3 regions of the Kocuria sp. WRN011 genome follow, and region 3 is predicted to be linked to each of the others. Evidence: riboswitches for the same ligand, from Rfam matches in the RefSeq annotation. Region 3 holds a riboswitch; each other region holds the start of a gene.
What was found. A riboswitch is a leader RNA that binds a small molecule or an ion and turns the genes downstream of it on or off. The one in region 3 is predicted to bind S-adenosylmethionine.

Region 1 (9,652 bases), on a different contig from region 3:
GAACCTCTACCCAGAATGTCGACGGCTCGTGGGGAATGCCGGCCGCGCTCTCGATTACAGGACCAGTGCGACTACGGAACCACCGCACCTACAGAACCCGCGGGCCCTACAGAACCCGCGGGGCCTCGATCAGCGGGCAGGTGTTCATGACCACTTTCACCCCGGCGGCCTTCGCCCGTTCGGCAGCGGCCTGATCGGTCACACCCAGCTGCATCCACACCGCTCCGGCACCAATGTCGATCGCCTGATCCACCACTTCACCCACGCGGCTGGAGTTCACGAAACAGTCGACCACGTCCACGTGCCCCGGGATGTCCTCGAGCGATCGATAGCCCGTCTCGCCATGTACGTCCTCGCCCGCCAGATTGACCGGGATGATCTGCTGCCCGAACTCGTCACGGATCCGGCGGGACACCGCAAACGCGGGTCGCGTGCGGTTGGTGGACAGCCCAACAATGGCCCACCGCCCCGGGGTCGCGAGTAGCTCGCGAATCTGGTCCGGATCGTTGACGTGGCGATCACTCATATGACCATCGTCTCACTGTGAATCAGCTCGGTCATTATGTTTCACGAGCCGCCGGAGGGGCCACGGAAACGGTACAGTGGGGCGCAGAACGATCATGAGTTCCGACGCACAGCCCTGGCTTGTCGGACGGCAACCCTCTCCCGTAGCGGGGTGCCCCAGGTGAGGATCGGGCCGCATGGCACACCGCATGTGGCAAGTACGGCGCCACACAAGCGCGCTGGACCCGCAGAGTAGGCCGCCGCAGGTGGTGCACGGGGCGCGGGTCGGGTTCGACCCAAAGGGGCACACATGAGCAAAAAGCGGATTTCCGTGAACGCCTTCGACATGACGTGCGTGGACCACCAGAGTTTCGGTCTGTGGCGTCATCCGCGGTCCAAGGCCACCGAGTACAACACCATCGAGTACTGGACCAACCTGGCCAAGACGCTGGAGAAGGGCAAGTTCGACGCCCTGTTCCTGGCGGACGTGGTGGGCATCTACGACATCTACAAGAACTCTGCCGCACCCTCCGTGTCGGACGGCGCTCAGGTTCCCGTGAACGATCCGTTCATGCAGATCTCCGCCATGGCCGCCGTGACCGAGCACCTGGGCTTCGGCGTGACCAGCGCGGTGACCTACGAGCAGCCCTACACCCTGGCCCGCAAGTACGCGACGCTCGATCACCTGACCAAGGGCCGCGTGGGCTTCAACGTGGTGACCTCGTACCTGCCCTCCGCCGCGGAGAACCAGGGTCTGCCGCGCCAGATCGAGCACGATACCCGCTACGAGATTGCCGAGGAATTCCTCGACGTCTGCTACAAGCTCTGGGAGGGTTCCTGGGAAGACGGCGCCGTGGTCAAGGACCGCGAGGCCGGCGTCTACGCTGACACCCAGAAGGTCCACCCGATTCAGCACTCGGGCAAGTACTTCACCGTTCCGGGTGCCGCGCTCACCGAGCCGTCCCCGCAGCGCACCCCGCTGATCTTCCAGGCCGGTGCGTCCTCGCGGGGCCAGGCGTTCGCCGGACGTCACGCGGAGGCCGTGTTCATCGGCGGCTTGCGTCCGGATCTCACCCGCTACGTCACGGACAAGATCCGCGAGCAGGCCGAGGAGCAGGGCCGCCACCGCGACGACGTCAAGATCTACGCGATGCTCTCCGTGGTCGTGGACGAGACCGAGGAGAAGGCCCAAGAGAAGTACCGGGAGTACCTCTCCTACGTGAACCTGGAGGCATCCCAGGCGATCATCGGCGGTTGGTCCGGCGTGGACCTGAGCCAGTTCGACGAGGACGAGGCCCTGAACTACATCAAGACCGACTCCATCCAGTCCTTCCTGACCCCGTTCACCCTGCAGTCCAAGGACAAGAAGTGGACCCGCGAGGAGATCGCCAAGCACTGTGCTCTGGGCGGCATGGGTGACGTGATCGTGGGATCGCCGGAATCCGTGGCCGATCAGCTCGAGACCTGGGTCGACGAGGGTGGTCTGGACGGCATCAACCTGGCCTACCACGTGAGCCCCGGGTCCTTCGAGGACTTCGTGGAGTACGTGGTTCCCGAGCTGCAGAAGCGCGGCCGCTACCGCACCGAGTACGAAGGCTCCACCCTGCGCGAGTCCCTCTACGGCGCCGGCCAGCCCCAGGTCATGGACACCCACCCGGCAGCGCAGTACCGCGGTGCGTACGCCGACAAGCCGTCCGTGGCGGACACCGCCGCTCGCGAGCTGGTGGGCTAACAGCCTCAAGAACGACGACGCCGCTGTCGCGACCTTTCGCTCGAAAAGGTCGCGGCAGCGGTGTCGTCGGTGTTAGAGCAAAGCCGACGTGAGGCGGCAGACGTTCTCGACGTACTTCTGCCGCATGGGGCGTTTGTTCCAGAGATCGAGGTCGAGCAGCGTGGAGGAGGCCTTGAACTCCTCTACCACTTCCTCCATGCGGTCGTGGAAACCCTGGTCCACGATCATCACGGACACCTCGAGGTCCAGGGCGAAGGACCGCTCGTCCATGTTGGAGGAACCGATCACGCTGATCAGGTCGTCCACGAGCACGAACTTGGCGTGCAGCACCGTGGGGGAGCTGTAGCGGTGAATCTTGACCCCGGCTTCGGCGAGTTCGGAATAGTAGGAATTCTGGGCGTTCTGTGCCAGGAAATGGTCCGAGGACTCTCCCACGAAAATCTCCACGTCCACCCCGGACTGCGCCTCGGTGGTGAGCGCGTGCAGCAGGGATTCGTCCGGTACGAAGTACGGGCTGGAGATCACCACGCGCCGGTTGGCGTTGTAAATGAGGTGGTTGAACAGGCGCAGGTTGTTCTCGGTCTCGAACCCGGGTCCCGAGGGGACCACTTGGGCATACACGGGGCCTTCGACGTCCGTGAGGACCTCGGTGGCCTCGTCCAGGAGCAGGTCGTCGGTCTCCGAATACCAGTCGGAAACGAATACCGCGTTGAGCTCGGCAACCACGGGGCCGGAGCAGCGGATCATCAGATCCTTCCACTCCAGGCCGCGGCGGACGTTCTTCTTCTTGTTGTACGAGCGATGAATGATGTTCTGCGAACCCGTGTAGGCGATCGAACCGTCCACCACCAGGATCTTGCGGTGGTTGCGCAGGTCCGGACGCTGCCACTCACCTCGCCACGGGCGGATCGGCAGCATGCGTCGCCAGGGGATGCCGGAGGCGTTGAAGCGGCGGACCAGTTCCGCGTAGCCGGGGTAGCCCAGCGAACCCACGTGATCGATCAGGATGCGCACCCTCACACCGCGTTCGTGGGCCCGAACGAGCGAATCCAGCAAGACCTGGGACACCCGATCCGTGGCCACGATGTAGAACTCGAAGTGCACATAATCCGTGGCGCGGTCCACGTCACGGGCCATCTGCGCCATGGAGTCATGGTTGTCCGTGAGGATGTCGAAGCCGTTGCCGCCCACCATGGGCAGTGCGCCCAACTGGTAGTTCAGCTTGGCGGTCGTGGTGACCCACTCGGGCAGGTGATGGAACTCCTCGCCCAGGGCGAAGTCCTCCGGGGTGTTCTCCCGAATGATGTCGTTCATCTTGGCCTGCTTCTCCATCCGCTTTCGCGGTAGACGGGAGGAACCAACGACCAGGAACAACAACAGCCCCGCGTAGGGCAGGAGGAAGATGGCCAGCAGCCACGCCAAGGCGACGGAGGGCCTGCGGTTATGCGGGATCCAGCCGAGCGCAACGATTCGGACCAGCAGGTCGATGACACCCAGGATCACCAGGATCCACTCTGGGACAGTGTCCGGGGAGAACAGTTCGTAGGGGGTCCAGGGGAACATCAGCCGGCTAACTCAGTTGCTTCAATGCGTCTCCGGGCGGACATGCACATACGTGGATTCGGAGCCGCCGCTCGGGCGCTCCTCAAAACCGTGCGTGAGGAGCAGCCGACATGCGGGCTGATTACCCCACGGCACGGAAGCGTTCACCGCGTTGACCTGGGAATTCTGGAAGGCCAGCTCGACCAAGTAGGGGAGCACCTCGCCCGCGTACCCCTGATTCTGTCGGTTCGGCACAACGGACCCTACGACCTCGAGTTCGTTGTCGATGGGCGGGCCTACGAAACCTGCCATGCCGATAATCTGACCCGATGCCGCGTCCACCATGGCAAACATCGAGTACATGGTCTCGGTGAAGAAATAGCTGCCGGCATCCAACGCGGTCTGAGCCCAGTCCTGATCCTCGGGAGTCGGAAACCCCTGGGCGAACTGTGGCAGGTCCGTTGATTCTGCGATCGACTCAAGCTCGTCCTGGGTGAACGGACGCAGCAAGAGACGTTCGGTACGAATCGATCGTTCCGGGCTGAGCTCTTCAAGAACCTCAGTCATGGTGTCTGTCCTTATGATCAACCGAAATACTTGGGCAGGGTGGCACTGTGGGCCTCTCGCAAGGCCTCCAGATCAACGGAGAACTCACCCTGGACGTCCAGGGCTCCGGACTCCGCGTCCACCACGCCGATGCGCGCGAACGGGTAGTTGCGCACGGTGCACATGTCCTTGAAGCGCACCTCTTCCGAACGCGGAACGGCCACTACGGTCCGCCCCTGGGACTCGGAGAACAGCAGCGTGAACGTGTCCACGCCGTCCCGATCGGCAACTTCCCCCAGGCCGATCCGTGCGCCCACGCCAAAGCGCAGGGCCATCTCCGACAGGGTCGCGGCCAAGCCACCCTCGGAAACATCGTGTGCTGCGTCAATCATGCCGTCCCGCGACATATTGACGAGCATGTCCCCCAGGATACGCTCCTGCTTCAGATCAACCGCGGGCGGTTGTCCGCCCAGGTGACCCCGCACGCGGGCCCACTCGGAACCGTCCAGTTCGTCAGCGGTCTCACCGAGCAGATAAATGGCCTGACCGTCCTCACGCCACCCGGACGGGGTGCGGCGAGCGACGTCGTCGAGCACGCCCAGCAAGGCGACCACCGGGGTGGGATTAATGGCGACGCCGCCGGTCTGGTTGTAGAGCGAGACGTTACCGCCCGTGACGGGCACGCCCAGTTCTTGGCAACCGTCGGACAGGCCACGCACGGCTTCGGCGAACTGCCACATGATGTCCGGGTCCTCGGGGGAGCCGAAGTTCAGGCAGTCCGAGACGGCCGCGGGGCGAGCTCCCGCGGTGGTCACGTTGCGGTAGGCCTGGGCGAGCGCGAGCTGCGCACCGGCGTACGGGTCCAGGCGGGTGTAGCGGCCGTTGCAGTCGGTGGACAGGGCCACGCCCAGGCCGGTTTCCTGATCAACGCGGATCACGCCGGCGTCATCGGGCATGGCCATGGCGGTGTTGCCCTGTACATAGCGGTCGTACTGGCTGGTGACCCAGTCCTTGGAGCACAGGTTGGGTGAGGCCATCAGTTCCAACACGGCCTGGCGCAGCTCCGCACCGGAGGGGCGGGAGGCGTCTTCGGGAGAGCCGGTGAAGTGGTTGGCCTGCAGCTGGTCCTGGGAGTCAGGGCGAGCGTAGGGACGTTCGTAGACCGGGCCGTCGTGGGCCACGGTGCGCGGATCCACATCAACGATCACTTCGCCCTGGTAGTCGATGATCAACCGGCCGGTGTCGGTGACCTCACCGATCCACGAGTACTCCACGTCCCACTTGGCCATGACCGCTTCGAAGACCTCGACCTTCTCCGGGGTCACCACGGCCATCATGCGTTCCTGCGATTCGGACATCAGGATCTCGCCCGGCGTCAGGGTGGGGTCGCGCAACAACACCTTGGTCAGGTCCACGCGCATGCCGCCGTCACCATTGGAGGCCAGCTCGGAGGTCGCGCAGGAAATACCCGCGGCACCGAGGTCCTGGATGCCCTCCACCAGGGAGCTCTTGAACAGCTCCAGGCAGCACTCGATCAGGACCTTCTCCGCGAACGGGTCCCCCACCTGCACAGCGGGGCGCTTGGAGGGCTTGGAATCGTCGAAGGACTCGGAAGCCAGCACGGAGGCGCCACCAATGCCGTCGCCGCCCGTGCGTGCACCGAACAGCACCACCTTGTTGCCTGTACCCGAGGCGTTGGCCAGGCGGATGTCCTCGTGGCGCATGACGCCCACGGCCAGGGCATTGACCAGCGGGTTGCCCTGGTAGCAGGGATCGAACTCCACCTCACCGCCGATATTGGGCAGACCCAGCGAGTTGCCGTAGCCGCCCACACCGGCCACCACGCCGTGCACCACGCGCTGGGTGTCCGGGTGGTCGATGGCGCCAAAGCGCAGCGGATCCATCACGGCCACCGGGCGGGCACCCATGGAAATGATGTCGCGGACAATGCCACCCACGCCGGTCGCTGCACCCTGGTACGGCTCCACGAAGGACGGGTGGTTGTGGGACTCGATCTTGAAGGTCACGGCCCAACCGTCACCGATGTCCGTGACGCCGGCGTTCTCGCCGATGCCCACCATGAGGTCCTTGCGCATCTCTTCCGTGACCTTGTCGCCGAACTGGCGCAGGTGCACCTTGGTGGACTTGTACGAGCAGTGCTCGGACCACATGACCGAGTACATGGCCAATTCGGCGGCGGTTGGGCGGCGGCCCAGGATCTCCTTGACCCGATCGAACTCGGATTCGGTCAACCCCAGCTCGGCCCAGGGCAGCTCGGTGTTCGGGGTGGCGGCGGCGTGCTCAACAGTGTCCAGATTGAAGTGAGTTTCGCTCATGTCGGTTACGAGAATCCCTTGCCGTGGTGGTGGGCGCGTACGGTGCGTTCCCGGCGCTCACACGAAGAATGTCTGATGAAGTTGGGGCCAGCCGGTCAGCGGGTCAGTGAACCATGAGGTCCACAGAAGGGCCGCCCGGTTGGCGGACGCTAGCGGGTCAGGCACTCCAGAGCGGACACGAAGATGTCCAGGCCGTCGGTGCCGTGGCGCATGTCCACATCACCGGAACCGGAGAAGTCCGCACCGAAGCCGGGTTCCACGGCGTGCTCCGGGTGGGGCATGAGACCCACCACGTTGCCGCGTGCGTTGGTGATTCCCGCAATGTCGTTGCGTGAGCCGTTGGGGTTGCCGCCCACGTAGCGGAAAGCAACGCGGTTCTCGGCCTCGAGCTCGTCCAGGGTGCGTTGATCGGCCACGTACTGGCCGTCCTGGTTCTTGAGCGGTACCACGATGGTCTGGCCCTGCTCGTAACGGCCGGTCCAGGCAGTATCCGCGTTCTCGATGCGCAGCGCCTGATCACGGCAGAGGAACTTCAACTGCTCGTTCTTGATCATGGAACCGGGCAGCAGGTGCGATTCGGTGAGTACCTGGAAACCGTTGCAAATGCCGAGGACGGGCAGAGCGGCGTCGGAATTGGCGGCGTCGATGATCTTGTCCATGAGCGGCGCGAAGCGCGCGATGGCGCCGGCGCGCAAGTAGTCCCCGTAGGAGAAGCCACCCGGCAGGATCACGGCGTCCACGTTCTGCAGGTCTTCGTCCGCGTACCAGAGCGGAACCGCGGTGCCGCCGGCGATCTGCACGGCGCGCATGGCGTCGCGGTCGTCCAGGGTGCCCGGGAAGGTGACCACGCCCACGCGGATGTCCTTCAACGCGGCGTTCGGCGCCGGCTGGGACAGATCCGCGATCAGGGGGGTCTGGTCGGCGGTCAGATTCTGGGCCACGATCAGTTCTCCTGGTCCAGCACCGACACGTTCACGACGTCCTCGATGACCGGGTTGGACAGCAGCTTCTCGGCGGCCTCGCGGGCATGGGCGAGTACCTCGTCCGTTGCCTCACCGTCCACGGTGAGTTCGAAGCGGCGGCCCTGGCGGACCTCGCTGAATCCGTCCAGCCCAATGCGGGGCAGTTCGTTGGCGATCGCCTTGCCCTGCGGGTCAAGGATTTCCGGCTTGGGCATAACATCAACCACGATACGGGCCATTTCAACTCCTGAGATTCGAGCTAATCCTTGCCCATCCTATCGGTCTGCAAGCTCGACCATGGCAGCGTGTGAAGTGACGGGTCCCCGGACCGGTGACTGTTGGGTGCGGGGCCGTGTGACTCCGTCTCGTTCCGGGCTGATGGAGGCGCCGAAGTGGCCCGGCGGTCGGGGCTCTCCTACGATGGTCAGCACACTGATGTATGTGATGAGCGCGATGTGAGGAGCAGTCGGATGAATGCAACGCGGTGCAACGCGGTGTCGGTTAACGAGCTGTCACCCCGGTGCAATGGGTACGTGGATCTGCGCTCCTATGCGGTGGTCGGTGATGGTCGCACGGTTGCTCTGATCTCCCATGACGGATCCGTGGACTGGTACCCGATTCCTGATTTGGATTCGGCCCCCACTTTCGCGCGATTGCTGGATGCAGAGCACGGCGGATGTATCGAACTATGTCCGGACGAACGGTTCGAGGTCGAACGTGAGTATCTCTCGGGCACCAATATTCTGCAGACCACGTACACCACTCCCTCGGGGAGGGTGCAGGTCACCGACTCGTTGAACGTTGGTTCGACCGGGCGACTGCCCTGGAACGAACTCGCGCGGGCGGTGCAAGGCCTGGAGGGAACTGTTCCCATGCGATGGCGTGTGGCCCCGGGAACCATGCTCAACACGGTCTCTCCCTGGGTTGATGTCACAGCGGGCAAGCCCGTGCTGCGCACCAATCAGGTCTCGGTGGGGGTGTGCGGTGAACACGTGGGTGAGAGCACGATCGAGGAACAGCAGATGTCGGGATCCTTCCGAACCACCCCTGGTTCGCAGCACTTGCTCGCGGTGGTGGCCACGCACGGCGAACCCCTACGGCTACCGGCTCCACGTGAGATCCGCAAGAACCTTGACATGACTCGGGACACGTGGCGGCGGTGGGGGGATCTGCTCGACTACGACGGACCCTACGGTGAGGAAGTCCAACGCAGTGCCCTGGTGCTCAAATTATTGAGCCACAGTCCTTCAGGGTCCGTGGCAGCGGCCGCGACCACATCCCTGCCCGAGAACATGGCGGGCACCAAGAATTACGACTACCGCTTTGCCTGGATTCGTGACGCCACCTATTCCTTGCAATCTTTGTTGCAGCTCGGGGAGCAGGAGGACGTGCACGCCCAAGTGTCCTGGCTGCTTCGGCTGGTACGGGCCCAGGTGCCCCACCTACACGTGCTCAACCGTCTGGACGGCGAAGTCCCCGAAGCGCGCATGGAAGAGTACGACGTTCCAGGTTGGCGCGGTATCGGCCCGGTCGTGGCGGGCAATGAAGCGGCCGACCAACTACAACTGGGTGTCTACGGGGACGTGTTCGACGTGGCGCACCGCTACGTGGCAGGCGGTAACGTGCTGGACACGGCCACTGCCCGTATGTTGGCCGATCTCGCGGACGCGATCTGCGACGTGTGGCGGCGCCCCGATTCGGGGATGTGGGAACTGCCCGAACACCGCCATTACACAAGCTCCAAAATGGGGTGCTGGCACGGGTTGGATTGTGCCGTGCGGCTGGCGGAGGACGGTCACATCTCCGGCTGTGTGGATCGCTGGCGGGCCGAACAACAGCGCATCAGGACGTGGATCGACACCAAATGTTGGAATCCGGAACGGGGAGCATACGTCTGGTACCCGGGGACCGAAGAGCTCGATGCGTCAGTACTGTTGCACGCGATGACCGGCTTCGACCGCGGCCCGAAGATGGAATCGACCATTGCCGCACTCCGGCAAGAACTTGGTCGAGGGCCGTTGATGTACCGC
Region 2 (9,652 bases), on a different contig from region 3:
ACGATGTTCTCGACCTCGGCAAAGGTGACCTTGCCGGAGGCAGCGCACACCGGGTTGAAGTTCCGCGAGGTGCGGCGGTAGATCAGGTTGCCGTCCGTATCTCCCTGCCACGCGTGCACCAGAGCCACGTCAGCGACGATCCCGCGTTCCTGAACATAGGTTCGGCCGTCGAACTCCGCGGTCGGCTTGCCCTCGGCAACCAAGGTGCCAACACCGGTGGCCGTGTAGAACGCGGGGATTCCCGCACCGCCGGCCCGCAGCCGCTCGGCAAGCGTTCCCTGGGGTGTGAACTCGACGTCGAGCTCACCCTCCAAGTACTGACGGGCGAACTCCTTGTTCTCCCCCACGTAGGAAGACAAAACCTTGGTGACTTGCTTGTTCTCGAGCAGCAGTCCCAGGCCTTTGCCGTCCACGCCCATGTTGTTGGACACCACGGTCAGGTCTTTCACGCCGCTGTCCCTCACCGCTTCGATGAGGTCCCGCGGGATACCGGACAGGCCAAAGCCACCCACGGCAAGGGTCATGCCGTCCCGCAGTGTGTCGGCCAGGAGTTCGGCAACGTTGTCTCTGAGTTTGGACACGGTCACCCTTTCGTAATGTGTGATCTCCATCTCAGCGTAGGAAGCGCCCACATCCTGGTCAATGAGCGCCCGCATTCTTCCGGTCAAGTCCTCATATTCTGAAAAACAGCGTCTAGTCTGTCCATAATGTGAACAACTTCGCGACAGCTCCAAGCCAGGGGACGATGATGACGACACCGGATTCCAATACCTCGTCGCACTCCCGCTCACCGCATACCCAGAGGGGCACTCAGGTCGTGGCCCGGGTGGCGGCCATCCTGCAGGCGGTTGCCGCGAGTGAAACGGCTGGCTCTACCGCGGCAATTGCGCTCCACACCGGACTGACCAGGCCCACCACCCATAGGCTCCTGACGGCGCTGGCCGATGAAGGCCTGGTCGACCGCACCGAGAACGGCAACTGGGCGCTCGGACCCGAACTCCACATCCTGGGCACCGTGGCGGCCCAGCGCTATCCGGCACAGGAACTCGCCACCCCGTGCCTGCAGCGCCTCTCGGAAGCCACTGGTGAATCCGCGTTCTTCTCCGCGCGCCGCGGCAACGAGGTCATCTGCCTGGCGCGCGTCGAGGGGTCGTTTCCGGTCCGCTCCCATGTGCTTTACGAAGGGCTCCGCCTCCCGCTGGGCGTGGCGTCCGCGGGGATCGCGATCCTCGGTCAACTCCCGCCGGATCAGCTCGAGACCGCCCTAGCGGACACCCGGGACGAACGGCAACGCCTCGGCTCTCAGCACCGCGACGCACACGTCCGCAAACTCGTCGCACGCGTTCGCGACCACGGTTGGTCCCTGAATCCGGGACGCATTGTCGAAGGGTCATGGGGCATGGCCGCCGCGGTGTTCGATGCCTCCGGACAACCCCGGTACGCCCTGTCATTGACCGGCATCGAATCAAGATTCCGCGCCGAACGCCGCCCCCAACTGGGCGCGGCGCTGCTCGATCAGGCGCACAAATTGTCCACGGCCCTGCGCACCGGGGCGCCCTCGGCGTAAGGTGCCGGGCCGCCCTCGGCGTAGGGTGCCGGGCCTGGAAGGGTGTGCGGGCGGCGTCGTCGGCGTGGCGTACGGGCCGGACCATGTGATGAGGGCTTACTGCGCAGTAGACCCGGTTACTTTGTCGTAACCCCTGACGAAATGGTTCGCCGACGCCGCTCGGCCCACCCGCCGTGCGTGCCGGGGTGTGTGAGCGGCGTCGTGGCCTATTCCCACGAGTCGCCGGACGGGCAAGAATGAAGGGCATGGAACTCGACTATCCGTTCCACGGGCGGTGCCTGGTGCAGAACAGCCCCGCGAATCGAGTGCCGAGCCACGGAACCGATCGGTTCGGCACCAGTTTCGCGATGGATTTTGTGCCGGTGGATGGACAGAACCGTTCGGCCAGGTTCACTGGCACGTCGCTGTTGCGCACGGAGGCTCCCGAGAAGTTCGTCGGTTTCGGACAACCGGTCATTTCACCCGTGACCGGCACGGTGGTTCTGGCGGACGACCACGCCGAAGATCACGACGCCTTCCGCGGGTTGTCCTCCGTTGGTTACGCGCTGACCCAAGCCTGCCGCGTCGCCGCCGGATGGGGCGCGTTGGCTGGAAATTACGTGGTGGTGCAGGATTCCTTCAGCGGCCAGTACGTAGCACTGTGCCACCTGCGGCAAGGCAGCATCAGGGTTCGAGTTGGCCAGAGCATTCAGGCTGGGACCGCAGTTGCCCAATTCGGAAATTCTGGGAACAGCACCGAACCGCACGTGCATGTGCAGGCGGTCGATTCTCTGGATTTCGCTCAGGCTGTTGGCTTACCCCTGTCATTTCCGGACGGCCTACCCCGCAACGGTCAGATCGTGGGCGACGGCCCGGAGCGCCCGGTGCCATCTGGCTAGGACGCCGTCCAGCCGCCATCCATCGTGTAGGCAGCGCCGGTGACCATGCCGGCGGAGGGACCGGCCAGGAAGGCAATGAGCTCGCCAACCTCCTCCGGCTCAACCAAGCGCTTGATCGCTGATTCGGTGAGCATGATCTTCTCGACCACTTCGTCCTCGGGGATTCCGTGGGTGGCCGCTTGGTCCTTGATCTGCTTGTCCACCAGGGGCGTGCGCACGTAGCTGGGGTTCACGCAGTTGCTGGTCACACCGTGCGGAGCGCCCTCCAGAGCTACGGTCTTGGACAGGCCCTCCAACCCATGCTTAGCGGCGACATATGCGGACTTGAACGCCGAGGCGCGCAGACCGTGGATCGAGGACACGTTGATGATTCGCCCCCACTCCCGCTCGTACATGTGAGGCAGGGCGGCACGGATCAGCAGGAACGGGGACTCGAGCATGAGCGTGAGGATCCGGTGGAAGTCGGCGGGATCGAAGTCCTGGACGGCCGTGACCTTTTGAATCCCGGCGTTGTTGACCAGCACATCCACGTCGAGACTCAAGTCCGCGAGCGCTGCGGTGTCGGTGAGGTCAACGGCCCATGCCTCGCCCCCGACTTCTTGCGCCATGGCCTCGGCGGCCTGAGGGTCGATGTCGGCCACGATCGCGTGGGCGCCGCGTTGCGCGAGGGCCCGAACCGCTGCCGCGCCGATGCCACTCGCCCCGCCGGTGACCAGTGCCTTCTTGTCCTTGAGCGTGCTGTCCGACATGCCCCAACTCCTCGGTAATGGGTGATCTACGTCCCACACATTACGCGCGCCACAATTGGCCCGACCACCCACCCATGATGTTTGATGAATGGGTACCCATCCAGAGCGGCCGAGAGATCTGGCTCGTTGACGCCGCAGCAACCCGGGATTCAGCCCACGGTGCTACCGCCAGGACCGATGGAAAGGACTGCTAGTTCATGCCTCAGAACACCGATCGTATTCAGACCACCCACGTAGGATCGCTGCCCCGCACTCCCGATCTACTGGAGGCCAACAAGCGTTTCCAGGAGGGTGAAGCCACCGCCCAGGAGTTGGATGCCGCGCTCGACAACGGCGTGATCGACATCGTTCGCAAGCAGCGCGAGATCGGCCTGGACATCGTCAACGACGGCGAATACGGCCACACCATGTCTTCCTCCGTGGATTACGGCGCGTGGTGGAACTACTCGTTCTCCCGCCTGGGCGGATTGACCCCCACCAACGAGGACCGCTGGCAGGACGCCGAGGTCAAGCGCTCCTCCCCCGGCAACATCGTTCTGACCAGCTTCCCGGACCGCCGCGACCGCGCTCGTTTCCGCGACGCCTACGAGGACCCCACGGCCGGAGTTCTCGCGCACCGCGCCTCGGTCGCCCAGCCCAAGATCACCGGGCCGCTGACCTACGCCGGTCAGGAAGCCGTGGCCGGTGACATCCGCCGTCTCAAGGACGCGATGGCCGAGACCGGAGCCCAGCAGGGTTTCGTGGCCGCGTTGTCCCCGGGTTCCTGCGCACGTGTCCGCAACGAGTACTACTCGACCGACGAAGAGCTCGTGTACGCCTGCGCGGACGCCATGCGCGAGGAGTACAAGGCCATCATCGATGCCGGCCTGACCGTTCAGATCGACGACCCCTCCATCGCCGAGTCCTGGGACCAGATCAACCCCGAGCCCACCGTGGAGGACTACCTGGCCTTCACCAAGATCCGCGTGGACGCCCTCAACTACGCCCTGCGCGACCTCCCCGAGGACCAGATCCGCTTCCACCTGTGCTGGGGTTCGTGGCACGGCCCGCACACCACAGACCTCGAGTTCAAGTACCTGGTGGACCTCATGCTCACCATCAACGCGGGCGGCTACAGCTTCGAGGCGTCCAGCCCCCGCCACGGCCACGAGTGGAAGGTCTGGAAGGACCACACGCTCCCCGAGGGCAAGGTGGTCTACCCCGGTTTCGTCTCCCACTCGACCAACGTGGTGGAGCACCCGGAGCTCGTGGCCGACCGCATCGAGCAGTACGCGTCCGTGGTGGGTCGCGAGAACGTCATCGCCTCCACTGACTGTGGCCTGGGCGGTCGCCTCCACCCCTCGATCGCGTTGGCCAAGCTCGGCTCCCTGGTCGAAGGCGCGCGCCTCGCGACCGAGCGCTTGTTCTAGCAAGGTTCGCGAGCGGCGTCGGCAATCAATCGACGACGACGCCGCTCGCGCCACCCGCCTCTGCCCCCTCATTTCCCGCCCCCATCACCCTGGCTCATCCTCCCCACCCCACCGCTAGTGCCCCCGCTGCCGCCTAGGGCCACGCCGCCTCCCCGCCCGCCGGGTCCGCCGGGTCCGGCCGGCGTCGCAGCTCAGCCGGCCATCGCGGCCGACCATCTGATGCCGCCTTACGGCAAAGTAACCCGCCCTACCGAACAGTAAGGCAGGATGAAATGGTGGGGCTCAACCGGAGAGCTAGCACAGTCGGCAGAAGTGACTGTGGATAACTCGAACTGACCGACCCCGAGACCGCCTACAGTCGCGGTCATGAAAGCCGCTCGAGTACTGAGTTTCGACCCGTTGCCAGATGTGTTGCCGACGGTCGACTGGGGTCTGCGCGCTCCTCAGCTCAACGCGGACCCCGCCATGGTGCGCCTGACCCGCGGATACTGGTTCCACAAGCCAGAGCATTACGAACCCGCGATGCTCTCCGTGCTGCTGCACCGACACTTCCGGCGGAACATGAGCGGCTTGCCGATCACCGGCCTCCACGCATTGCGGTTGTACAAGGTGCCCGTCGACTCCACTCAACACTGGATCAATCCGACGCTCGGACACGAACCCGCTCCGCGAGCACGCGCCTTTGTGAGCGCCATGGGCTCACCCCACCTGGCCTGGAACCGTTACCGCCCCACGTCAGAGCTGGGTGGTGCCACAATGACCAAGTCCTATGGGCTGAACCCGTACTTGGGTCCATCGGAGTGCGCCCTCACCCATCCGATCGAAGCACTGACCGTGGCCGCCCCTTACCTGTCCGCGTGGCGAATCATTGCCTGTTTGGACTACCTGCTGGCGCACCGGATCCAGGTCACCAACAAGATCTGGCTGAAACCGTTCGACCGTGAAGAAATCTCGCGGACTCTCGCCCTGCTTCCCCCACGCTCACGCTCCGCCTGTCGAATCGCCAGACTTCTGAGCCACGCGGTGGAACGCACGTGGTCTTCACCCGAAACGTTGACTCGATTGCTGGTCCTCAAGAACGGCTTCCCGCCGCCCAGCATGAACCCACTGGTGATGCTGGATGGCCGGGAACGATTCCCCGACCTCGCATGGGTCGCCAAGCGGACGGCCCTCGAATACAACAGCAATGACCACGCAATCGACACTCAGATCTACCGGGACGAGAACTACAGGCTCGAACGCTTTCGTGATGCTGGATGGAAGGTGCGAGTGCTGACCTGGGACGACCTCAGGCACCCAGACCGTCGAGCCCAGTGGATGTGCTGGTTGGATCAGCAGTTGCGCTAGGTGACCGGTTGATCCGCGCTGCTGAGCCTGGTTGCGAAATTCGGAACGCGGGACCAGACCCCGCGCAACCATTTGATGCGACCGTACTGCAGAGTAACCGGGTCTACCACACAGTAAGACCGAATGAAATGGCTCATTGGACGCCCGAGGGAAGGTCGTCGCCCAGGGGAAGAGACTGGTCAGCACGGCACCCGAGACAGAGCTTCACACGTGTTTCCTCAGACCTTTGATAATTTTGCGCGGAGGTAGTGACGCGAGTCACGATCATCAGTACTATCTATTCCAACGACCATTCGGTCAGTAATCACAGATCTTGCCGGGCCCGGACCGCGCAACTCATGATCCTGGAGCTTCCATGGCTACAAACGCAGCTTCCCCGCCCGCACAGCAGCAGGCGCACACCATGTCCCGCGAAGAGCGCAAGGTTCTCGCCGGCACCCTGGTGGGCACAACCATCGAGTGGTACGACTTCTTCATTTACGCTCAGGCAGCGGCCTTCATCCTGGCCACGCACTACTTCAACCCGGCAGGCGCTGAGAATCCGGCTGTGGGACAGATCGTCGCCTGGGCTTCCCTGGGCATCAGCTTCCTGTTCCGTCCGCTGGGCGCCATCGTGGCTGGCCATATCGGCGATAAGTACGGTCGTAAGATCACACTCGTGCTGACGCTGTTCGGCATGGGCGCGGCCACCACTTTGATCGGCCTGCTTCCCACCTACGAACAGATCGGTATTGCGGCGCCCATTATTCTGCTCTGCTTGCGCGTCCTGCAGGGCTTCTCAGCCGGTGGCGAGTGGGGAGGCGCGGCCCTGATGGCTGTGGAGCACGCCCCCAACCACAAGCGCGGCCTGTTCGGGGCTTACCCGCAGATCGGCGTGCCCTTGGGCATGCTGATGGCCACCCTGTTCATGTTCGGCGTGACATCCCTGCTGACCCCCGAGCAGTTCGAGTCCTGGGGCTGGCGCGTTCCGTTCTTGTTCTCGATCGTGCTGATCGGTGTTGGCTACGCGATTCGCCGCGCGGTGGATGAGTCTCCCGTGTTCGTTGCCATGCAGCAGCGCGCCAAGGAGTCTTCAGCTCCGCTGGGCCAGTTGTTCCGCACCAACAAGCGCGAAGTAACCCTGGCCGCCCTGATCTTTGCCGCCAACAACGCCGCCGGTTACCTAGTGATCGCGTTCTTCGCGTCCTACGGTGCCACGGTCCTGGGTATGCCCCGATCCGAAACCCTGGTCGCATCCCTGATCGGGGGCATCGGCTGGTTGATCTTCACGATGCTCGGCGGCTGGATGTCAGACAAGATCGGACGAAAACTGACGTTCCAGCTGGGTTACGCGTTCATCATCCTGTGGGCCATCCCCATGTGGTTCATGCTGAATACGGCATCGCTGCCACTGTTCGCGGCGGCGATCTTCATCCTGACCATCGGCCTGGGCCCGTCCTATGGCCCTCAGTCCGCGATGTACGCGGAGATGTTCCCGGCTCGTGTCCGCTACTCCGGCATCTCGATCGGTTACGCACTCGGATCCATCATTGGCGGCGCATTTGCCCCCTTGATCGCCCAACTGCTGCTGAACGAAACTGGCCAGTCCTGGACCATTGGCCTCTACATCGCTCTGCTCTCCGTCGTGTCCTTCACGGCCGTGTGCTTCGTCCGCAAGTCGGACCAGGGCCGCGACCTGCACATCGAGGAAGTGCACGAGGAATTCATTGCCAAGCACCCGGGCGAAGAAGTTCCCCCGGTACTGCCCGAGGACATGGACAGCAATGCCCCGCAGCACCGCCGGTAAAGCTCCGCGCAGTGCATGCAACTGAATCACAGATGTGGCCGGATCCTTCGCGGGTCCGGCCACATCGCATTCGCAGGTCATTCAGCTCCGACCCTCAGCATGAAACCGAACGCATTGGAGCCGAAAAAGTCCGAATCCCGCAATCCCGACCGAGTGTATTGACGTAGGTCACAAAGTCGTGGAATCTTTAGATGAACGATCGGTCAGTTATTGCCCCTGCGAAGGAGACAGCATGTCCACGATGCCGCAAGCTTTTCTAGTCGGAGGGGCCCGCACCCCTGTAGGTCGGTACGGCGGGGTACTGTCCTCCGTTCGCCCTGACGACATGGCCGCCCTCTGCATCAAGTCCGTGGTCGAAGCCGCCGGCATCGATCCCGCAGCCGTTGACGAGGTCATCCTCGGTAACGCCAACGGCGCCGGTGAAGAAAACCGCAATGTGGCCCGCATGGCGTGGCTGTTGGCCGGCTACCCGGACACCGTGCCCGGCATCACCGTGAACCGTTTGTGCGCGTCCGGCATGTCCGCGATCACCATCGCCTCCCAAATGATCAAGTCCGGCGCGGCTGACATCGTGATTGCCGGTGGCGTGGAGTCCATGTCCCGTGCCCCGTGGGTTGTCGAGAAGCCCAAGACCGCGTTCGCCAAGCCCGGCGAAGCCTTCGACACCTCCATCGGCTGGCGCTTCGTGAACGAGAAGTTCGAGGACGGCCCGCTCTCCCGCGACGGCAAGGCCACCTACTCCATGCCGGAAACTGCAGAGGAAGTGGCCCGCGTGGACAACATCTCCCGTGAGGACTGCGACGAATTCGCCGCCGAGTCCCACGCAAAGGCCATCAAAGCCATTGAGGCCGGCCGCTTCAAGGACGAAATCGTGCCGGTCGAGGTCAAGGGCCGCAAGGGTGCCGTCACCACCGTTGACACCGACGAGGGTCCTCGAGCCGGCTCCACCCCGGACGTCCTGGCTAAGTTGCGCCCCGTAGTCAAGGGCGGTTCCGTAGTCACGGCCGGTAACGCCTCATCCCTCAACGACGGCGCCTCCGCCATCATCGTGGCCTCCGAGAGCGCCATCGAGAAATACGGTTTGAAGGCCCGTGCCCGCGTGATCGACGGTGCTTCCGCCGGGCTGGCTCCCGAGATTATGGGCCTGGGCCCGGTCCCCGCCACAGAGAAGGTCCTCAAGCGTGCGGGCTGGACCGTGGATGACCTCGGGGCCGCCGAGATCAACGAAGCCTTTGCCAGCCAGTCCCTGGCCTCGATCCGCCGTCTTGGTTTGAACCCGGACATCGTCAACCGCGACGGCGGTGCCATCGCCCTGGGCCACCCGCTGGGCTCCTCCGGCTCGCGCATCGTGATCACCCTGCTGGGCCGCATGGAACGCGAGAACGCGGACAAGGGTCTGGCCACCATGTGTATCGGCGTGGGCCAGGGTGCTGCCATGCTCGTGGAGAAGGTGTGATGCCCGCATGAGCGAGCACGCGACGTCGTCGAACGGTAAGAATCAAGCCGAAGCGAATCAGCAGATCCTGCAGGGTGACTTCAGCGCCATCCGTCTGGAAGAAACCCCGGACCGCCTGCACGTGATCCTGGACCGCCCGGACGTGCGCAACGCGATCGACCAGACCATGGTCGACGAGCTGCACACCGTGTGCGGCTACCTGGAACGCAACCCGAAGATCATGATCCTGTCCGGCACGGAAGTGAACGGCAAGGGGATTTTCGCCTCGGGTGCGGATATCGCGCAGCTGCGCGAGCGGCGTCGTGAGGATGCGCTGCGCGGGGTGAATTCGCAGATTTTCGACCGGATCGCCAAACTGCCCATGCCCGTGATCGCTGCGCTGGACGGCTACGCGCTGGGTGGCGGTGCGGAACTCGCGTGGGCCGCGGATTTCCGCTTGGGAACCCCGTACGTGAAGATC
Region 3 (9,652 bases):
TTCGAGATCCTCGGCCGGCATACGTTGGCTGTTCATATCGCCGGTGACCAGGAAATCCGAATCGAAGTGCGCCACCGTGACCACCGCGTTGCCCAGGCTGGCTTGCACCAACACGGTCTTGAGCGGTGCTCCCAACACCGTTCCGCTCACCCTGGACGCTGGACTCTGCAACGCATCCACATCCACGTCCAGGGGCATCACGCGAGTCTGAACGCTGACACCGGACACCGTCATGGTCATGTCCTGGCAGCGCCCGTGAAGTTCGATGTTCTCGGTCACCCGTTCTCGAGCATCCTCGGCCGAATCCGTCAGCTCAACTGTGACGGCCGTGAGATTGTCCCGGCTCAACGCCTTGTACGAGTTCGTGGATGATGCCGGAACCGCCAGGTAGGACACTGCAGCGTCCCTCACGGGTTCGCAGATCTTGGGGTCCACTTGGGCCCCCAACCCCAGTTCGCTGACCGCGCGGTCGCGCGCTCTACCCCCGGAGTCACCGCCGGTCTCGTTCGTACCCGGCGATGAAGGCTGATCACTGGCGGCTGTGCCCGCGCCCTGTCGAGTGGTGTACAACGACAACGGATTCTCCTCCGAGACCAGCACACCGTCCATCGACTGGCGTGCGTCTTCGGGCTCGACCACTATGTGGGACTCGGTGGAGTGCTGAGCTTCCGGTGAAGCGCAACCGGAGAGCATGTACAGTCCCAGGCCGGCGCACATGAGCGTACCCACGATCGAGACGCGCTTCGTTGCGCGCCCGGTGTTCTTCATGGCAGTCAATCCCCTCCCCAGGCAATCGACCTCAATGGTACTGACCAGTTACTGGCTTGCCGTTCTCCCGGAACAACATGACGGGCCCTGACTACAGCAGAACGGTCGCGAAGGTCCCGGATCTCTCAAAACCGACCCGGCGATACGTGGCCAGGGCCGGGGCATTGTAGGAATTCACGTAGAGACTGACCACGGGAACATATATCCTAGCCAACGCCACCACAGCGGCCATACAGGGTGCCGCGAGTCCTTGACCGCGATAGGCAGGATCGACCCACACGCCCTGGATCTGGCACACCCCACCGCTGATGGAACCGATGTCCGCTTTAAAGAGGACTTTCCCGTCCGTGTCGTTGGCGAGCACCGCGGTTCGTTTCTCACGCAGCAGCTGCTCCACACGCTTGCGGTAACTCTGAGCACCATCCACGAACGGTGAATAGCCCACTTCTTCTTCGAACATGGCCGCGGCCGCGGGGAGCACGCGGGAGAACTCCGAGATCTCGGCCCACCGCACTCGACGCGAGACGTGATTCAACTGTTCAGGGGCTGGGTCCTGGTCCATGGCCAGCAGCGGTTGCTCTGGACGCACGTCGAAGGGAAGCGGCCACGAACCTTTAAGTCGGTTCCAGAGCCCCATGACGGGATCCGCGGGGCCGAAAATCGACGCGTAGTGAGACCCGCCCCGCGCCAGATAATCAGCTACGAGGTCCTGACCGGTCTCGTCCAGCGCCACGGGGACCACGTTGGTACCCACCCAGCAGGCACCCACGAGTTCCTGATCCGGGTTCATGACGCCCACCACGGGCGGAGGGCGGCGACGTCGTGCGGTGCGCACCGAATCGACGTGGGAGCCCACGAACACCGAGGAGACCGCGTGACGCGCCAGGAGCTGGTCCAATTGGGATTGGGGCACTGCCCCGGGAACCAGCAGACGCGTCACCCGGTATCGGATCATCCGGCCGTCACGACCGGGGCGCCCTCTACGGGCTGACCGTTCTCGTCGAGCTCCATGTCCTCGGCCATGCGATTCGCCTGCTCCAGCAGGGTCTCCACGATTTGGTCCTCGGGAACGGTCTTGATGACCTCACCCTTGACGAAGATCTGTCCCTTCCCATTACCGGAAGCAACACCCAGATCGGCTTCGCGAGCCTCGCCAGGCCCGTTGACGACACAACCCATCACGGCCACGCGCAACGGCACGGTCAGGTGCTCGAGACCCTTGGTGACGTCGTCGGCGAGCTTGTAGACATCCACCTGGGCGCGGCCACAGGACGGGCAGGAGACGATCTCCAGCTTGCGCGGGCGCAGGCCCAGCGACTGCAGAATCTGGTTGCCCACCTTGACCTCTTCGACCGGGGGTGCGGACAGCGAGACGCGGATGGTGTCGCCGATGCCCTGTCCCAGCAGAATGCCGAAGGCGGTCGCGGACTTCACGGTGCCCTGCAGCGCGGGCCCGGCCTCGGTCACACCCAGGTGCAACGGCCAGTCACCGCGCTCGGCGAGCAACTGGTAGGCGCGCACCATGGTCACGGGGTCGTTGTGCTTGACGGAGATCTTGAAATCGTGGAAGTTGTGTTCCTCGAACAAAGAGGCTTCCCAGACGGCGGACTCCATGAGTGCCTCCGGGGTGGCCTTGCCGTACTTCTCGAGCAGGCGCTTGTCCAGCGATCCCGCGTTCACGCCGATCCGGATGGATACGCCCGCGGCCTCGGCTGCGCGGGAAATGCCCTCGATCTGATCATCGAACTTGCGGATGTTGCCCGGGTTCACGCGTACCGCGGCACAGCCGGCATCGATGGCCGCGTAGACGTACTTGGGCTGGAAGTGGATGTCAGCAATCACCGGGATCGGTGACTTCTTGGCGATGATGGGCAACGCATCAGCGTCATCCTGGGACGGGCAGGCCACACGCACAATGTCGCAACCAGCTGCGTTGAGTTCTGCGATCTGCTGCAGCGTGGCGTTGATGTTGGTGGTGGGCGTGGTGGTCATCGACTGCACGCTGACCGGGAAATCCGATCCGACACCCACGGACCCCACCTGGATCTGACGGGTCTTCCGTCGAGGTGAAAGGACCGGCTGGGGTGCAGCGGGCATACCGAGACTGACCGAACTCACGAATTGCCTCCAGAAGCTTGTTGGCCGGGGGTGCGCAAGGGCACTCCCCGATTTATTCACCTTCCATTGTGCCACCTTGCCGAGAGCCTGCAGCCGGACGTGAGCAAACGAACGCCCAACGACGCCGCCCCGGGCCTTTCGTGGGAAGGCCCGGGGCGGGATTCGTAGCGGTTGTCCTCGCTAGCGGCGCATGATCTTGCGCGCCAACCAGTTGCCGAAGAACTGAACCAACTGCACCAGAATGATGATCACAATCACAGCTGCCCAGGTGACCTCGTCATTGAAACGCTGGTAACCCAGACGCAACGCGAAGTCGCCCAAACCACCAGCGCCAATGGCACCGGCCATGGCGGACATGTCCGTGATGCCGATGACCAAGAAGGTGTAACCCAGCACCAGCGGGCCGAGAGCCTCGGGCAGGATCACCGTGGTGATGATCCGGAACCGAGACACACCCATGGAACGAGCGGCCTCAACCACACCGGGATCCACGCTCATCAGGTTCTGCTCCACGATGCGCGCCACAGCGAACGTTGCACCAATGGTCATGGCGAAAATCGCGGCGTTGGGACCCAGTCGGGTGCCCACGACGGCCTCGGTGGCCTGGCCAAGTGCGGCCAGCAGAATGATGAACGGGATGGGGCGGATGAAGTTCACCAGGAGGTTCAGCGCGGTGAAAACCGCGGAGTTCTCCAGGATGTTGCCCCGACGGGTGACGTAGAGTCCCACGCCGACCACCAGCCCGATAAGACCGGCCAACACCAGGGTGACTGCCACCATGTACAGGGTCTCGCCGGTGGCCGAGAGCAATTGGGGTCCCAATAATGGCCAATCCATCAGCGGGTCACCTCCTCTACCTTGGTGATTTCACGCAGCCGAACAATGGTGTTCTCCACGGCGGTGTCCGGACCGTTCAACGACAGCGTCAACGTGCCGAAGGACCGCGACTGCAGCATGGAGATGCCACCGAACGCGATGTTGAACGTCACGCCGTCCCGGGCGCACTCCGAGAGAACGGAGCCGATCCGGTTCTGGTCGGTGACATCCACCAGGATCAGGCGACCCGGGTGTTCCTCGCGCAGCTTGGCGATCTCGTCCTCACGGGGAACGGTGCGCATCACCGAGGAGACGAACTTCCGTGTGGTCTCGGCCTGGGGGTAGGCAAAAACGTCCGACGTGGTGCCCATTTCGACCACTCGGCCGCTGTCCATCACGGCTACGCGATCCGCGATGGAACGCACCACGTCCATCTCGTGGGTGATCAGCACAATGGTGATCCCCAGTTCCCGGTTGACCCGCTTGAGCAGTCCGAGCACTTCCTGGGTGGTTTCGGGGTCCAGCGCCGAGGTCGATTCGTCCGCGAGTAACAACTCCGGATTGGAGGCGAGGGCGCGAGCAATGCCCACGCGCTGCTTCTGCCCACCGGACAGCTCTTCGGGATAGTTCTTGGCACGGTCCGTCAGTCCCACGAAGTCCAGCAGCTCGGTCACTCGCCGTTTGCGCTCCTCGGGCTTCCACCCGGCACGCTTGAGCGGATACTCGATATTGCCCGCCACGGTGCGCGAGTTGAACAGGTTGAACTGCTGAAAGATCATGCCGATCTTGCGGCGGATGGGTGCCAACTGCACCTCGGACTTACCGTCCACCCGGTTACCCGCAACCTCGAGCGATCCGGAGCTGATGGGCTCCAGACCGTTGATCAATCGCACGAGGGTGGACTTGCCGGCTCCGGAGTACCCGATCACGGCAAAGATCTCGCCCTTGGTGATGTCCAGGGTGACGCTGTCCACGGCGTTGACCACTCGCGGTGCGCGCTTGGATCCGCCCGTGTAGACCTTGCTGACGTCCCGGAAGCGCACCAGGGTGCGCTCACTGGATACTTCCGTCACTGGGTCTGTTCCTTCAGGTCTTCCTGATACCGCGTCAGCAGATCCTTGAGTTCCTGCTGGTCCACCTCTGTCGGGACAGCGGTGCCCTTGCTCTCCTCGTCCTCGGCCTTCAAGACCTTGGGGTCGTAGTAGAAGCTTGCAACCTTCTTGAGAGTTTCGTTGTCGGCGTTGGCCTCGGTAGCAGCGAACAGGTTGTTGAAGACCTTGGCGCTGTCCTGCTTCGGATCATCCGATGCGAGAGCGGACTTGGGATCGATGTTCGCTCGGCCCAGGAAGTCGTTGTTGATCACGGAAGCCGCCACGGAATCCATTGACAAAACAGTCTGTTCGGCGGACACGGGACGCACAGAGACCTTGGACTTCTCGGTGTCGATATCGCCTTCGGTCGGGGCAATGGTGTCCTTGGTGAATTCGACCAGCCCCTCCTGCTTGAGCAGGTTCAGTGCACGACCCAGGTTGATCGAGTCATTGGGAATCGCGATCTCGTCGCCGTCCTTGATCTGGTCCAGGGAGTCGTACTTGCTGGAGTACATACCCAACGGGTAAATCGCGGTGGACCCGACCGGTGTGATGGTGTCACCAGAGTTGTTGTTGTAGTCAGCAAGGTACGCGGTGTGCTGGAACCAGTTCATGTCCACGTCGCCGCTCTTGGTGGCGGGGTTCGGCTGGTTGTAGTCGCTGAAATCCACGTACTCGACGGTGATGTCGTTCTCGGCAGCGACTTCCTTGAGCGCGTCGTGAGCGGGCTCCGAGCCGACGATGCCAATGGTGACGGTGCCGTCCGCAGCAGGATCGGAGGATTCAGAATCTCCGCCGCCGCACGCGGTCAAGGTGAGGCCGATGGTGGTGGCCAGCGCAAGGGGGATCAAACGGTGAGATCGCACGATGTGCCTTTCCGAGGTGTGAAATGTTCTGGGCGATTAACAACTGAAAGCGGTACGTCCGAGGACACACCGCAGTTGCAAGGCTCGTGCTAGTTGATTCGGGAAACCGCACTTGCCGGGAGCTACGTTAACCGCGGCCGGATGGTCATCTGGGGCACCCCGCTACGGGAGAGGGTTGCCGTCCGGCCAGCCAGAGCTTGACGCCGGATCTCGTCATCCGCGGCCAAGCCTAACATGGGGCCGGCGGTGATCAGCGTGCGCTGAAACGCTGCGCAATAAACTGATCCGCCCGGTTCCTGGCCCAGCCCTCGGCGCCCAGGACGTCCTCGAGCCGCGGGGTCGTGTCGCCCTCGTGTTCATTCACGACCACCGCAACGATGTCCACGATGGTCGTGAAGTTCACCTCACCCCGGTGGAAGGCGTACACGGCCTGCTCATTGGCCGCGTTGAACACGGCCGGCCAGGTGCCGCCCAGCGTCCCGGCATGCTTCATCAGCTCGATGGCGGGGAATGCCTCGGTGTCCAGCGGCTCGAAGGTCCAGTGCGCCGCTTGCGTCCAATCGCACGACACCGCCGCGCCGGGAATTCTGTGGGGCCACCCCATACCCAGGGCAATGGGCAGTCGCATGTCCGGCGGTGATACCTGGGCCAGGGTGGAACCGTCCACGAACTGGACCATGGAATGCACCACGGACTGTGGGTGCACGGTCACGTCTATCCGGTCCAGGGCAACGTCGAACAACAAGGATGCTTCCAGGACCTCAAGCGCCTTGTTGACCATGGTGGCCGAATTGGTCGTGACCATCACCCCCATGTCCCATGTGGGGTGTTTCAACGCCTGCTGGGGCGTGACCGTGGTGAGTTGATCCCGGGACATCCCTCGGAAGGGTCCGCCGGAGGCGGTGAGGATCAATCGGTCGACTTCGCTCGAACGGCCTCCCCGCAGCGCCTGCGCCAGAGCCGAGTGCTCGGAATCCACCGGGATCAGCGGGGTCTCCAGGCCGGTGGCGGCCGCGGCCTGTTTGACCAGCGGGCCGCCCGCGATGAGGGACTCCTTGTTGGCCAGCGCCACGGGCGTCCCCGCGTGTAATGCGGCGAGCGTGGGAGCCAGTCCGATGGACCCGGTGATGCCGTTGAGAACGACATCACAGTCCGAGTGTTCCGCCACGCACGTTGCGGCCTCAGGCCCGTGGAAGATCTCGGGGGTGAAGCCTGTCAGGCCCTCCCCCGAGGCTCGTTGGGCAATGAGTTCTTTCAGTTGCCGGGCGTGGTCGGCCGTGCCACTGGTTCCGACCGCGGCCACACGTTCTCGGACGGCCTGCTCCGCCAGCACCGGCAGGTTGGACGTTCCGGCGGCCAAGGCCGTGACCGACAGCGGCGGGTGCCCCGCGGCGGCGTCGCCCTCGCCCGGTCGCCGCAGGCCACGCGCGGAGGCGACGACGTCGAGCGCTTGCGTACCGATGGAGCCCGTGGAACCCAGAATGACCACGCGCCGGGGATGCTTGCCAGTGGCGCTGTCGAGTTCGGGGGTCATGGTCAGGGGTGCGTCGGACATGGTCACCAGTATCTCGTGGATCGGAGGAGCTCAGCACATACAACAAGGGCGCCACCCGGAGGTGACGCCCTCGTTCAGTGATGCCGTGGATCAGCGACGAGCGCCCTTGCGGCCGGTCACTGCACCGTAAATGAACAGCACGATGAGTGCGCCCACGATTGCGGTGATGATGGTTCCGATGTCGAACACGGATTCCAAGGATCCGATGCCCACCAGGCTGCCCAGGAAGCCGCCCAGGATGGCACCGATGATGCCCAGGATGATGGTGACGATGATGCCGCCACCCTGACGACCCGGCATGATGAGCTTGGCGAGTGCGCCAGCGATCAGGCCCAGGACGATCCAGCTAATAATGCCCATGATTCCTCCAGTTTAGCTGTTTGCTTTAACACGAGGTCGTCGCGTTCGTATGCCTTGGTCAGCGTACTGACTGCCAGCTTCCTATCAGGTTACAGGAGAAATCGTCAGGACACTCAATCAGTGATCGACTGCCTTCTCAGCACCAACGCCCGTCAAGGAACGAACTTCCATCTCGGCCTGCTTCTTGGGATCCTCCGGCCGACGCTCGGACATGGAACCGAGGAAGCCCAATAGGAACGACAACGGAATGGAGATGATGCCCGGGTTGGACAGCGGGTAGATGGCGAAATCTGCACCCGGGATCATGGACGTCTCAGCGCCCGACATCACCGGCGAGAAGATGATCAGAACCACGGAGCTGATCAGACCTCCGTACATGGACAGCACGGCACCGCGGGTGGTGAAGCGCTTCCAGTACAGCGAGTACAGGATCGTGGGGAGGTTGGCCGATGCGGCGACCGCGAAGGCCAGTGCCACCAGGAACGCGATGTTCTGACCCTGGGCGCCGATACCGCCGGCGATCGACACCAGGCCGATGATGACCACGGTGGTCTTGGCGACGCGCAGTTCCTGCTTGGGGTCGGAATTGCCGTTCTTGATCACGGATGTGTAGATGTCATGCGCGAAGGACGCTGAGGCCGTGATGGCCAGACCGGCGACGACGGCAAGGATGGTTGCGAAGGCCACTGCGGCGATCAAACCCATCAGGATGGAGCCGCCCAGCTCGTAGGCGAGCAATGGAGCGGCCGAGTTCACGCCACCGGGGGAATTCAAGATCCGGTCGGAGCCGATCAACGCGGCTGCGCCGAAACCCAGCACCAGAGTGAAAAGGTAGAACAAGCCGATCAGGGTGATGGCCCACACCACGGACTTGCGTGCTTCCTTGGCGGTGGGAACCGTGTAGAAGCGCATGAGCACGTGCGGCAGACCGGCGGCACCGAGCACCAGAGCCAGGCCCAGCGAGATGAAGTCGATCTTGGTGATCTCACTCAAGCCGTACTTCAGTCCCGGATCCAGCATGGCGGGGTTGTTATTGGTTTCCACTGCGGCGCCCAGGATGGCCGAGAAATTGAAGCCGAACATGGCCAGGATCCACACGGTCATCACGGCAACACCCGTGACCAGCAGGCACGCCTTGATGATCTGGACCCACGTGGTGCCCTTCATGCCGCCCACCAAGACGTAGACGATCATGATGATGCCCACAACCACGATGACCAGTGACTGACCGGTCTTGGAACCGATGCCCAACAGCAGCGACACGAGAGCACCCGCGCCGGCCATCTGCGCCAGAAGGTAGAAGAAGGTCACGGCCAGGGTGGAAATGGACGCCGCGACGCGCACTGGACGCTGACGCAGGCGGAAGGAGAGCACGTCCGCCATCGTGAACTTACCGGTGTTTCGCAGCGGCTCGGCGATGAGTAGCAGGGCCACGAGCCACGCGACGAAGAAGCCGATGGAGTACAGGAACCCGTCGTAACCCTGCAACGCAATGGCCCCCACGATGCCGAGGAACGATGCCGCGGAGAGATAGTCGCCCGCAATGGCCAGGCCGTTCTGGGTACCGGAGAACGATCGGCCGCCCGCGTAGTAGTCGGCCGCCGTGGATGTCGACTTGGAAGCGCGGATTACGACGACCAGCGTGACCACGACGAATGCCAGGAACACGCTGATGTTGATCCACGGAGTACCGACGGTTTCGGTGTCAGTGGCGGCATGGATCGCCGGAAGTGCCGCATTAGTGATGTTGATCATGATTTACGCTTCTCCTCGTCCCGCACCGGCGGCCTCGAGGTGCTCACGCAACGCTGTGGCCTGGGGATCAAGTTTCCGGTTGGCAAAGGACACGTACGCAGCGGTGATGCCAAAGGTGGTTACGAACTGTAGGAGCCCCAGGAGCAGCCCGAGGTTCACATTCCCGAAAATGCGCTGGGACATGAACTCAGGGGCGTAAATGGCAAGCACCACGTAGAGCAGGTACCAGACCAGGAACGCCACGGCCATGGGGAAGACGAAAGAACGGTGAGTTTTGCGCAGCTGCTGGAACTGATCCGAGCGCTGAGCTTCTGTGAAGTCGA

Region 1: it holds a riboswitch for S-adenosylmethionine, as region 3 does, so the genes downstream of both, CKW39_RS00340 (LLM class flavin-dependent oxidoreductase) here and CKW39_RS03165 (MetQ/NlpA family ABC transporter substrate-binding protein) in region 3, are expected to answer to the same signal.
Region 2: it holds a riboswitch for S-adenosylmethionine, as region 3 does, so the genes downstream of both, CKW39_RS00150 (cobalamin-independent methionine synthase II family protein) here and CKW39_RS03165 (MetQ/NlpA family ABC transporter substrate-binding protein) in region 3, are expected to answer to the same signal.

The regions. Positions count from the first base shown of each region.
Region 1 covers NZ_NSGI01000001.1:71,947-81,598, forward strand. Annotated here, with positions in the region: gene CKW39_RS00335 (CoA-binding protein) at 107-526, opposite strand; SAM riboswitch class IV at 617-731, shown strand; gene CKW39_RS00340 (LLM class flavin-dependent oxidoreductase) at 815-2,236, shown strand; gene cls (cardiolipin synthase) at 2,309-3,799, opposite strand; gene CKW39_RS00350 (GNAT family N-acetyltransferase) at 3,821-4,345, opposite strand; gene purL (phosphoribosylformylglycinamidine synthase subunit PurL) at 4,363-6,660, opposite strand; gene purQ (phosphoribosylformylglycinamidine synthase subunit PurQ) at 6,810-7,601, opposite strand; gene purS (phosphoribosylformylglycinamidine synthase subunit PurS) at 7,604-7,861, opposite strand; gene CKW39_RS00370 (glycoside hydrolase family 15 protein) at 8,093-9,652, shown strand, end outside.
Region 2 covers NZ_NSGI01000001.1:26,113-35,764, reverse strand. Annotated here, with positions in the region: gene CKW39_RS00170 (CoA transferase subunit A) at 1-581, opposite strand, end outside; gene CKW39_RS00165 (IclR family transcriptional regulator) at 746-1,567, shown strand; gene CKW39_RS00160 (M23 family metallopeptidase) at 1,813-2,445, shown strand; gene CKW39_RS00155 (3-hydroxybutyrate dehydrogenase) at 2,442-3,194, opposite strand; SAM riboswitch class I at 3,288-3,378, shown strand; gene CKW39_RS00150 (cobalamin-independent methionine synthase II family protein) at 3,392-4,603, shown strand; gene CKW39_RS00145 (hypothetical protein) at 4,970-5,950, shown strand; gene CKW39_RS00140 (MFS transporter) at 6,306-7,736, shown strand; gene CKW39_RS00135 (thiolase family protein) at 7,969-9,192, shown strand; gene CKW39_RS00130 (enoyl-CoA hydratase/isomerase family protein) at 9,200-9,652, shown strand, end outside.
Region 3 covers NZ_NSGI01000002.1:73,211-82,862, forward strand. Annotated here, with positions in the region: gene CKW39_RS03140 (hypothetical protein) at 1-768, opposite strand, end outside; gene CKW39_RS03145 (DUF4081 domain-containing GNAT family N-acetyltransferase) at 860-1,681, opposite strand; gene ispG (flavodoxin-dependent (E)-4-hydroxy-3-methylbut-2-enyl-diphosphate synthase) at 1,720-2,886, opposite strand; gene CKW39_RS03155 (methionine ABC transporter permease) at 3,067-3,723, opposite strand; gene CKW39_RS03160 (methionine ABC transporter ATP-binding protein) at 3,723-4,775, opposite strand; gene CKW39_RS03165 (MetQ/NlpA family ABC transporter substrate-binding protein) at 4,772-5,659, opposite strand; SAM riboswitch class IV at 5,763-5,877, opposite strand; gene dxr (1-deoxy-D-xylulose-5-phosphate reductoisomerase) at 5,910-7,193, opposite strand; gene CKW39_RS03175 (GlsB/YeaQ/YmgE family stress response membrane protein) at 7,305-7,574, opposite strand; gene CKW39_RS03180 (cation acetate symporter) at 7,692-9,329, opposite strand; gene CKW39_RS03185 (DUF485 domain-containing protein) at 9,333-9,652, opposite strand, start outside.